Regions from separate parts of the Microbacterium longlingense genome, predicted to be linked through region 2. Evidence: riboswitches for the same ligand, from Rfam matches in the RefSeq annotation. Region 2 holds a riboswitch; the other holds the start of a gene.
The links. Region 2 has a riboswitch for glycine ahead of glyA (serine hydroxymethyltransferase). Riboswitches for the same ligand answer to the same signal wherever they lie in the genome.
Positions count from the first base shown of each region.

Region 1: another riboswitch for glycine. It lies ahead of gcvT (glycine cleavage system aminomethyltransferase GcvT); the one in region 2 lies ahead of glyA (serine hydroxymethyltransferase).

Region 1 covers NZ_JBYRJA020000006.1:70,764-74,167, forward strand. The annotation lists gene AC3RXY_RS10105 (PASTA domain-containing protein) at 1-685, shown strand, start outside; glycine riboswitch at 912-1,006, shown strand; glycine riboswitch at 1,007-1,106, shown strand; gene gcvT (glycine cleavage system aminomethyltransferase GcvT) at 1,159-2,259, shown strand; gene gcvH (glycine cleavage system protein GcvH) at 2,256-2,633, shown strand; gene gcvP (aminomethyl-transferring glycine dehydrogenase) at 2,715-3,404, shown strand, end outside.
Region 2 covers NZ_JBYRJA020000007.1:131,712-135,115, forward strand. The annotation lists gene AC3RXY_RS11700 (DUF5058 family protein) at 1-384, opposite strand, end outside; glycine riboswitch at 528-615, opposite strand; glycine riboswitch at 1,313-1,402, shown strand; glycine riboswitch at 1,403-1,496, shown strand; gene glyA (serine hydroxymethyltransferase) at 1,540-2,874, shown strand; gene AC3RXY_RS11710 (L-serine ammonia-lyase) at 2,871-3,404, shown strand, end outside.

The DNA.
Region 1 (3,404 bases), on a different contig from region 2:
CGCCGGCGTCGTGCTCGCGCAGGACCCTGCCGCCGGGTCGGCGGTCGGCGAGCTCGTGGTGTTGACGATCTCGACGGGGAGCATCGAGGTGCCGGATGTCGTCGGACAGCCGGTCAGTGCGGCCAAGAAGGCCCTGCGTGAGGCCGGGTTCGAGGTGGCGGAGCGTGAAGTCGCCGAGCAGGGCGCCGCGGACGGGACGGTCGTGGCGCAGCGCCCGGAGCCGGGGGCGCTCAATGAGGCGGTGGTGACGCTCGACGTGGCCCGTCGGGATGCGGCGACGTATCTCGCCGACATGGATCCCGTCGAGCGCGGTGACCAGACCCGCGTCCGGGTGGAACCTGCTGAGGTCGACGGTCGGCAGTACACCCAGGCGATCGTCATCGAACCGACCTGGAGCGCCGGGCCGGTCTCGGTGTCGTACAACCTCGGGCGCGGGTATGCGCAGTTCGACGCGGTCGCCGGCGTGTCCGATCTCGCCTCGAGCGACGCGCGAGCGGCGATCGACATCCGGGCCGAGGACGGCCGGTCGTTGTTCTCGGCGTCCGACCTCGCGCTGGGGCAGCCGGTGACCATCGACGCGCTCAACGTCGACGGCGTGCTCCGCCTCACGATCGACGTCACGCTCACCGGTTCCGACGCGGTCTTCGTTCTCGGTGACCCGCGGCTCTCGAACCCGCGCGGTTGAGCCGGGATCCGGCGCCGTGCCGAACTCCGGCAGAATCGTGCGCGCAAATCCCGCGGACCCGCCGTTGCGGCGGTGCGCGGCTGGGCTGGCGGGATCTGCCTGAGTGGGGGAGTGTGCCCCCCCCCCCGGAGCGGGCCCACTCGGCCGGTCCGCGCACCGCCCGATCAGGCGTATCGGGCCGGACCCGTGGCGCGGTACCCTAGGGGAACAAGTGAAGACAGGCCGCATGGTGTGTGCGGGAGAGCCCCGGTGAAACAGGCCGGGCACCGAAGGAGCAAGCCTCCCCGCCAATCTCTCAGGTACGCGTACCGCTCGCACCCGGCCGCTCTGAAAAACGACGTCGTCTCCGGCGTCGTGCCGACGGTGAAAGCCGGGCCCCGCGCCCGTGCGAAGCTCTCAGGCCCATGACAGAGGGGGAGTTCTCCGGCATCCGGTCATCCGGTCGGATGCCGATATCCGACGAGGGAGAGCTCATGACCCAACCCCGCTATACGCCCCTGAGGGAGCGCCACGAGGCGCTCGGGGCATCCTTCACCGATTTCGGGGGCTGGCAGATGCCGGTGCGCTACACCTCCGATCTCGCCGAGCACCATGCGGTGCGCGAGAGCGCCGGCCTGTTCGACATCTCGCATATGGCCGAGTTCACGGTCGAGGGAGCCGACGCTGCCGCCTACCTCGACAACGCCCTGGCCGGGCGGCTGTCCGCGATGTCCGTGGGCAAGGCGAAGTACTCGCTGCTGCTCGCCGAGCCCCGCGGCATCATCGACGACGTCATCGTCTACCGGCTCGCCGACGAGCGCTTCCTCATCATCTCCAACGCCGGCAACCGCGCCGCGGTCGCCGAGGCACTGCACGAGCGCGCCGCCGATTTCGCCGTCGAGGTCGTCGACGTCAGCGACGACTACGCGCTCCTGGCCGTGCAGGGCCCCGCGGCCGAGCAGATCGTCGCCGAGACCGCGGGCATCTCCGCGGTCTCGGTGCCGTGGTCCGAGCAGAAGTACTACGCCTGGGCCGACGGCCTGTTCTCGGGAGAGCCGCTGCTGATCGCGCGCACCGGGTACACCGGCGAGGACGGATTCGAGCTGCTGGTGCCCGCTGCGCAGGCGCCGGCGCTGTGGGATGCCGTCGTCGCGGCCGGTGCCGCGCACGGTCTCGTGCCGTGCGGGCTGGCTGCTCGCGACACGCTGCGCCTCGAGGCGGGGATGCCCCTGTACGGCCATGAGCTCTCCCTCGACATCGTGCCGGCGCAGGCCGGTCTCGGGCGCGTGGTGGTGGCCGCCAAGGAGCGTTTCGTCGGCAAGGACGGCATCGAGCCCGCCGAGGGCGCGCGCGTGCTCGTCGGTCTCACCGCCGAGGGACGTCGCGCCGGCCGCGCGGGCTACGCGGTCACCGACGCCGACGGCGCTGTCGTCGGCGAGATCACCAGTGGTGCGCTCAGCCCCACCCTCGGCCACCCGATCGCGATGGCCTTCATCGACCCGCAGGCGGCCGACGCCGACCTGTTCCTCGACGTGCGCGGCACCAAGATCCCCGCGACCGTCACCGACCTGCCTTTCTACCGGAGGACGAAATGACCGATCTGAACACGCTCCGTTACAGCGAAGAGCACGAGTGGGTCGCCCTCGAGGGCGATGTGGCGACCATCGGCGTCACCGACTACGCCGCTGAGCAGCTGGGCGACGTCGTCTTCGTCGAGCTGCCGGCGGTGGGTACCGCGATCGCGGCGAACACCGTCGTCGGAGAGATCGAGTCGACCAAGTCGGTCGCCGAGCTCTACGCGCCGGTATCCGGCGAGGTCGTCGAGATCAACGACGATGTCGTCGCCGATCCGTCGCTGGTCAACTCGGCATCGTTCGACGGCGGCTGGCTCCTGAAGGTCCGCGTCGCAGCGGGCGCTCTGGACGGTCTCCTCAGCCGCGACGCGTACGTCGCCCACACCGAGGGCTGATCGGCGGTGGCCGAGGACAACACCCGAGGCGATCTGTTCGCCGACCGCCATATCGGCGTGGATGCGGCTGCCGAGCGCACGATGCTCGACGCGCTCGGCTACGAGACGCTCGATGCGCTCGTGCAGGCGGCCGTTCCCGCGTCGATCCATGCCGCCGCCGTTGCCGACAGTGCGATCCCCGCCGCGGCGACGGAGGCGGAGGCGCTCGCGGAGCTGCGCGGCCTCGCCGCGCAGAACACGGTGCGCCGCGCGATGATCGGTCTGGGCTATTACGACACCCTGACCCCGTCGGTGATCAGCCGCAACGTGCTCGAGAACCCCTCGTGGTACACCGCGTACACGCCGTATCAGCCGGAGATCTCGCAGGGGCGCCTGGAGGCGCTCATCAACTTCCAGACGATGGTGACCGACCTCACCGGCCTCGCCACCGCGAACGCGTCCATGCTCGACGAGGCCACCGCCGTGGTCGAGGCGATGCTGGTCGCGCGGCGCGCGGTCCGCGGCGGCGGCGACGTCTTCGCGGTCGACGCAGACGCCCTGCCCCAGACCAAGGCCCTGCTGGCTTCCCGGGCCGAGGTGCTCGGGATCGAGGTCGTCGAGGTCGACTTCGCCGGGGGCGGCGTGCTCCCCGACGGGATCTTCGGAGCGGTCATCCAGTATCCGGGTGCCTCCGGCCGGGTGTGGGACCCGTCCGGCGTGATCGACGCGGTGCACGTCGCCGGTGGTCAGGCCGTGGTCGCCGCCGACCTGCTCTCGCTCGCGCTGCTGGCC
Region 2 (3,404 bases):
CGTGTAGCCCTCACCGCCGAGGGCGACACCGCGGGTATCGGCGACGATGCCGGCGCCGGCGACTTCGAACGCCGCCGATCCGATGAGACCGATGCGGGTGAGCGCGCCGGGTGTTCCGAACACGCTCAGCAGGGTGACCGCGACGAGGACGACCGCCAGCGACGGTCCGATCGAGACGACCGCACCTGCGCGGAACGAACGGCGTACGTCGTGAGGGCTCATGCCGACCGCAGGAGCGGCCTTGCGTACAGCCAGGTAGTAGATGACTGTCTGGGTGAGGATGAGGCCGAAGACGCCGACGACGGCTATCCACAGCACGGGGGAGTTGGCGACGGCGAGAATATCCGTCGAGTCCGAAACAATGGTGGCAGAAGGCAGATTCATGGGGACTCCAGAGGCGGAGATGGTCGCCACGCGGGAATGCGCAGCGAAGGTGCCTGCCCGCTCTGTCCTTGAGCCTGAGAGTGTCGCGCTTGTGACGCTTCTTCCCCTTCGGCGGGCCCCACGTCGGGCCGCTCTCCAGAGTTCCCCAGCCGCGGGTCCTGGTGCCTGAGAGATTGCGGGTACTTGCCCCTTCGGCGTCCGCTGCTGCGGAACTCTCCCCGACGGCTGTTCGACGACCGGTCGCCGCCGTGGAGCTCGGTGGCCGGTGCGAAGGGTGTTCGGTTGTGTTGCACACATTATGGACAGTGTCCGATTGCGTGTCTGTATCGATCCTGTAACAGCCGCGTTACCGATCGCCGCCCTGCGCCGGAATCTCTCAGACTCCGTGCCGAGACGAGCGGCCGCGCGTTCGACTCGGACGACGTCGTGCCCGTGCACCATCGGACGGCGACGTCACCAGGCGATACACAGAAACACTCCGCGGCCTCGAAGAGGCCTGAACGAGTGCATCGAGCCCACGGTGGCTCTCACCGTCGTCGCATGTCTCAGCCGGCGCATAAGCAATCGAAAGCTGCCGTTCTCGGCGCTCGCGCGGCCACAGCATCGATGTGCGGCGACGAGGCGTACCCGGCCATCGACCGCAAGGCGGCTGCGTTGTTCTCGCGACTCGCGCAGAACCGTCCGCTCTTCAGCGGAAACACGCGGTTGTCCCGCGCCCTGACGTTCGCCTTCCTGCACATCGGCGCGACGCGTCGCCGCCACGGACGACGAGGCCTGGGACCGTGTGCTCGCCGCTCCACGTCGCGGCGCCCCCTCCGCCCGGGGAGGGTCCACGCCGCTGCTCACCACCCGCCGGGGATTGCGGCGGCTCCCTTGACAGCGTCGGAGCTGCCTGCGTAGGCTCGCCGCGCAACCGAATACCGGGCCGCGCATCGTCTCGGGAGAACGCCGCATCGCCGGCTGCCGTAGGAGCAACCCCTCTCCGGAATCTCTCAGGCCCCCGTACCGAGACGATCAGGCCACTCTGAAAAGCGGTGCGTCGAGCACCCGCCGACGGGGCAAGCGCGAACCGCTCGCGTGAAATCTCTCAGGCCAATGACAGAGGGGGAGGAACTCACCCATATCCGCACGCCGTGCAGACCCAGGAGTTCCGCCATGTCACCCACCCCTGTTTCCACGATCGACTCTGTTTCCCCGATCGATCCCCTGACCGCGCCCCTCGCCCTCCTCGACCCGGCCGTCGCATCCGCGATCGACCGTGAGCTCGAACGTCAGCGCACCGGCCTGGAGATGATCGCGTCGGAGAACCACGCCCCCCTCGCGGTCATGCAGGCACAGGGCTCCGTCCTCACCAACAAGTACGCCGAGGGCTACCCCGGGCGCCGCTACTACGGCGGCTGCGAGTTCATCGACGAGGTCGAGACCCTGGCGATCGAGCGGGCAAAGGCCGTCTTCGGGTCGGCGTACGCGAACGTGCAACCGCACTCGGGCGCGCAGGCCAATGCGGCCGCCATGCATGCGCTCCTCACGGCGGGCGACACGATCCTCGGGCTGGACCTGGCGCACGGCGGGCACCTCACCCACGGGATGCGGCTCAACTTCAGCGGGCGTCTGTACCGCGTGGTGCCGTACCACCTGCGTGCAGACGACTTCCGTATCGACATCGACGAGGTGCGCGAGCTCGCCAGGGAGCACCGTCCCCAGCTCATCGTCGCCGGCTGGTCTGCGCACTCGCGCGTCATCGACGTGGCCGCGTTCCGCGAGATCGCCGACGAGGTGGGCGCGTTCCTGCTCGTCGACATGGCGCACTTCGCCGGACTCGTGGCGGCCGGGGTTCACCCCTCCCCCGTGCCGCACGCCCACGTGGTCACCACCACCACGCACAAGACCCTGGGTGGGCCGCGCGGCGGACTCATCCTGACCGACGATCCCGGCATCGCGAAGAAGATCAACTCCGCTGTCTTCCCGGGCCAGCAGGGCGGCCCCCTCGAGCACGTCATCGCGGCCAAGGCGGTTGCGCTCGGGGTCGCCGCGACAGACGACTTCCGCGAACGACAGGTCCGCACGGTCGACGGGGCCAGGGCGCTGGCCGCACGGCTCACCGAGCCCGACTGCGCAGCCGCCGGGATCTCGGTGGTCGGCGGGGGGACAGACGTGCACCTGGTGCTCGTCGATCTCCGCGCGTGCGTCCTCGACGGGCAGCAGGCCGAGGACAGGCTCGCCAGCGTCGGCATCACCGTCAACCGCAATGCGGTTCCGAACGACCCCCGGCCCCCGATGGTCACCAGTGGCCTGCGCATCGGCACGCCCGCCCTCGCGACGCGCGGATTCGGCGAAGCGGCCTTCCAGGAGGTCGCAGACGTCATCGCCCGCGCCCTCATCGCCGCGGACGGCGACGACCTCACCCCGCTGCGCGCCCGCGTCGACGCGCTTGCCGCGGCGCATCCGCTCTACCCCGGGCTCGCGCCGTTCTCGGCGACGAGCGCATGAACGTCGGTGTCTTCGACCTGTTCACCGTCGGCATCGGGCCGTCCAGTTCCCACACGGTGGGCCCGATGCGGGCTGCCGCCGACTTCATCGCACGCATCGACGCCCACGAGGCCGACACGATCGAGGTAGCCCTGTACGGCTCGCTCGCGGCGACCGGACGCGGACACGGCACGCTGACCGCGGTGCTGCTCGGCCTGGAGGGGTGGCGCCCCGAGACGGTGCTGCCCGCGCAGGTCGAGTCCCGCCGCGCGGCGTTCGAGAATCACGAGGGGCTGCTCCTGGGCGGAGTCCGCACGATCGCGTTCTCAGAGGACGACATTCGGCTCGATCCCTTCACCGAGCTGCCGGGGCACAGCAACGGCATGCGGTTGCGCGCCCTACGGGCGGACGGCACGGTTCTCGACGAGGCCGTCTACTACTCCACCGGCGGAGGATTCGTGACCCGCGAGGGCGACACCGCGCAGGCGGCCGCCACCGCAGCCCCGACCCCGTACCCGTTCGAGACAGCGGCCGAGCTGCTGGCGCACTGC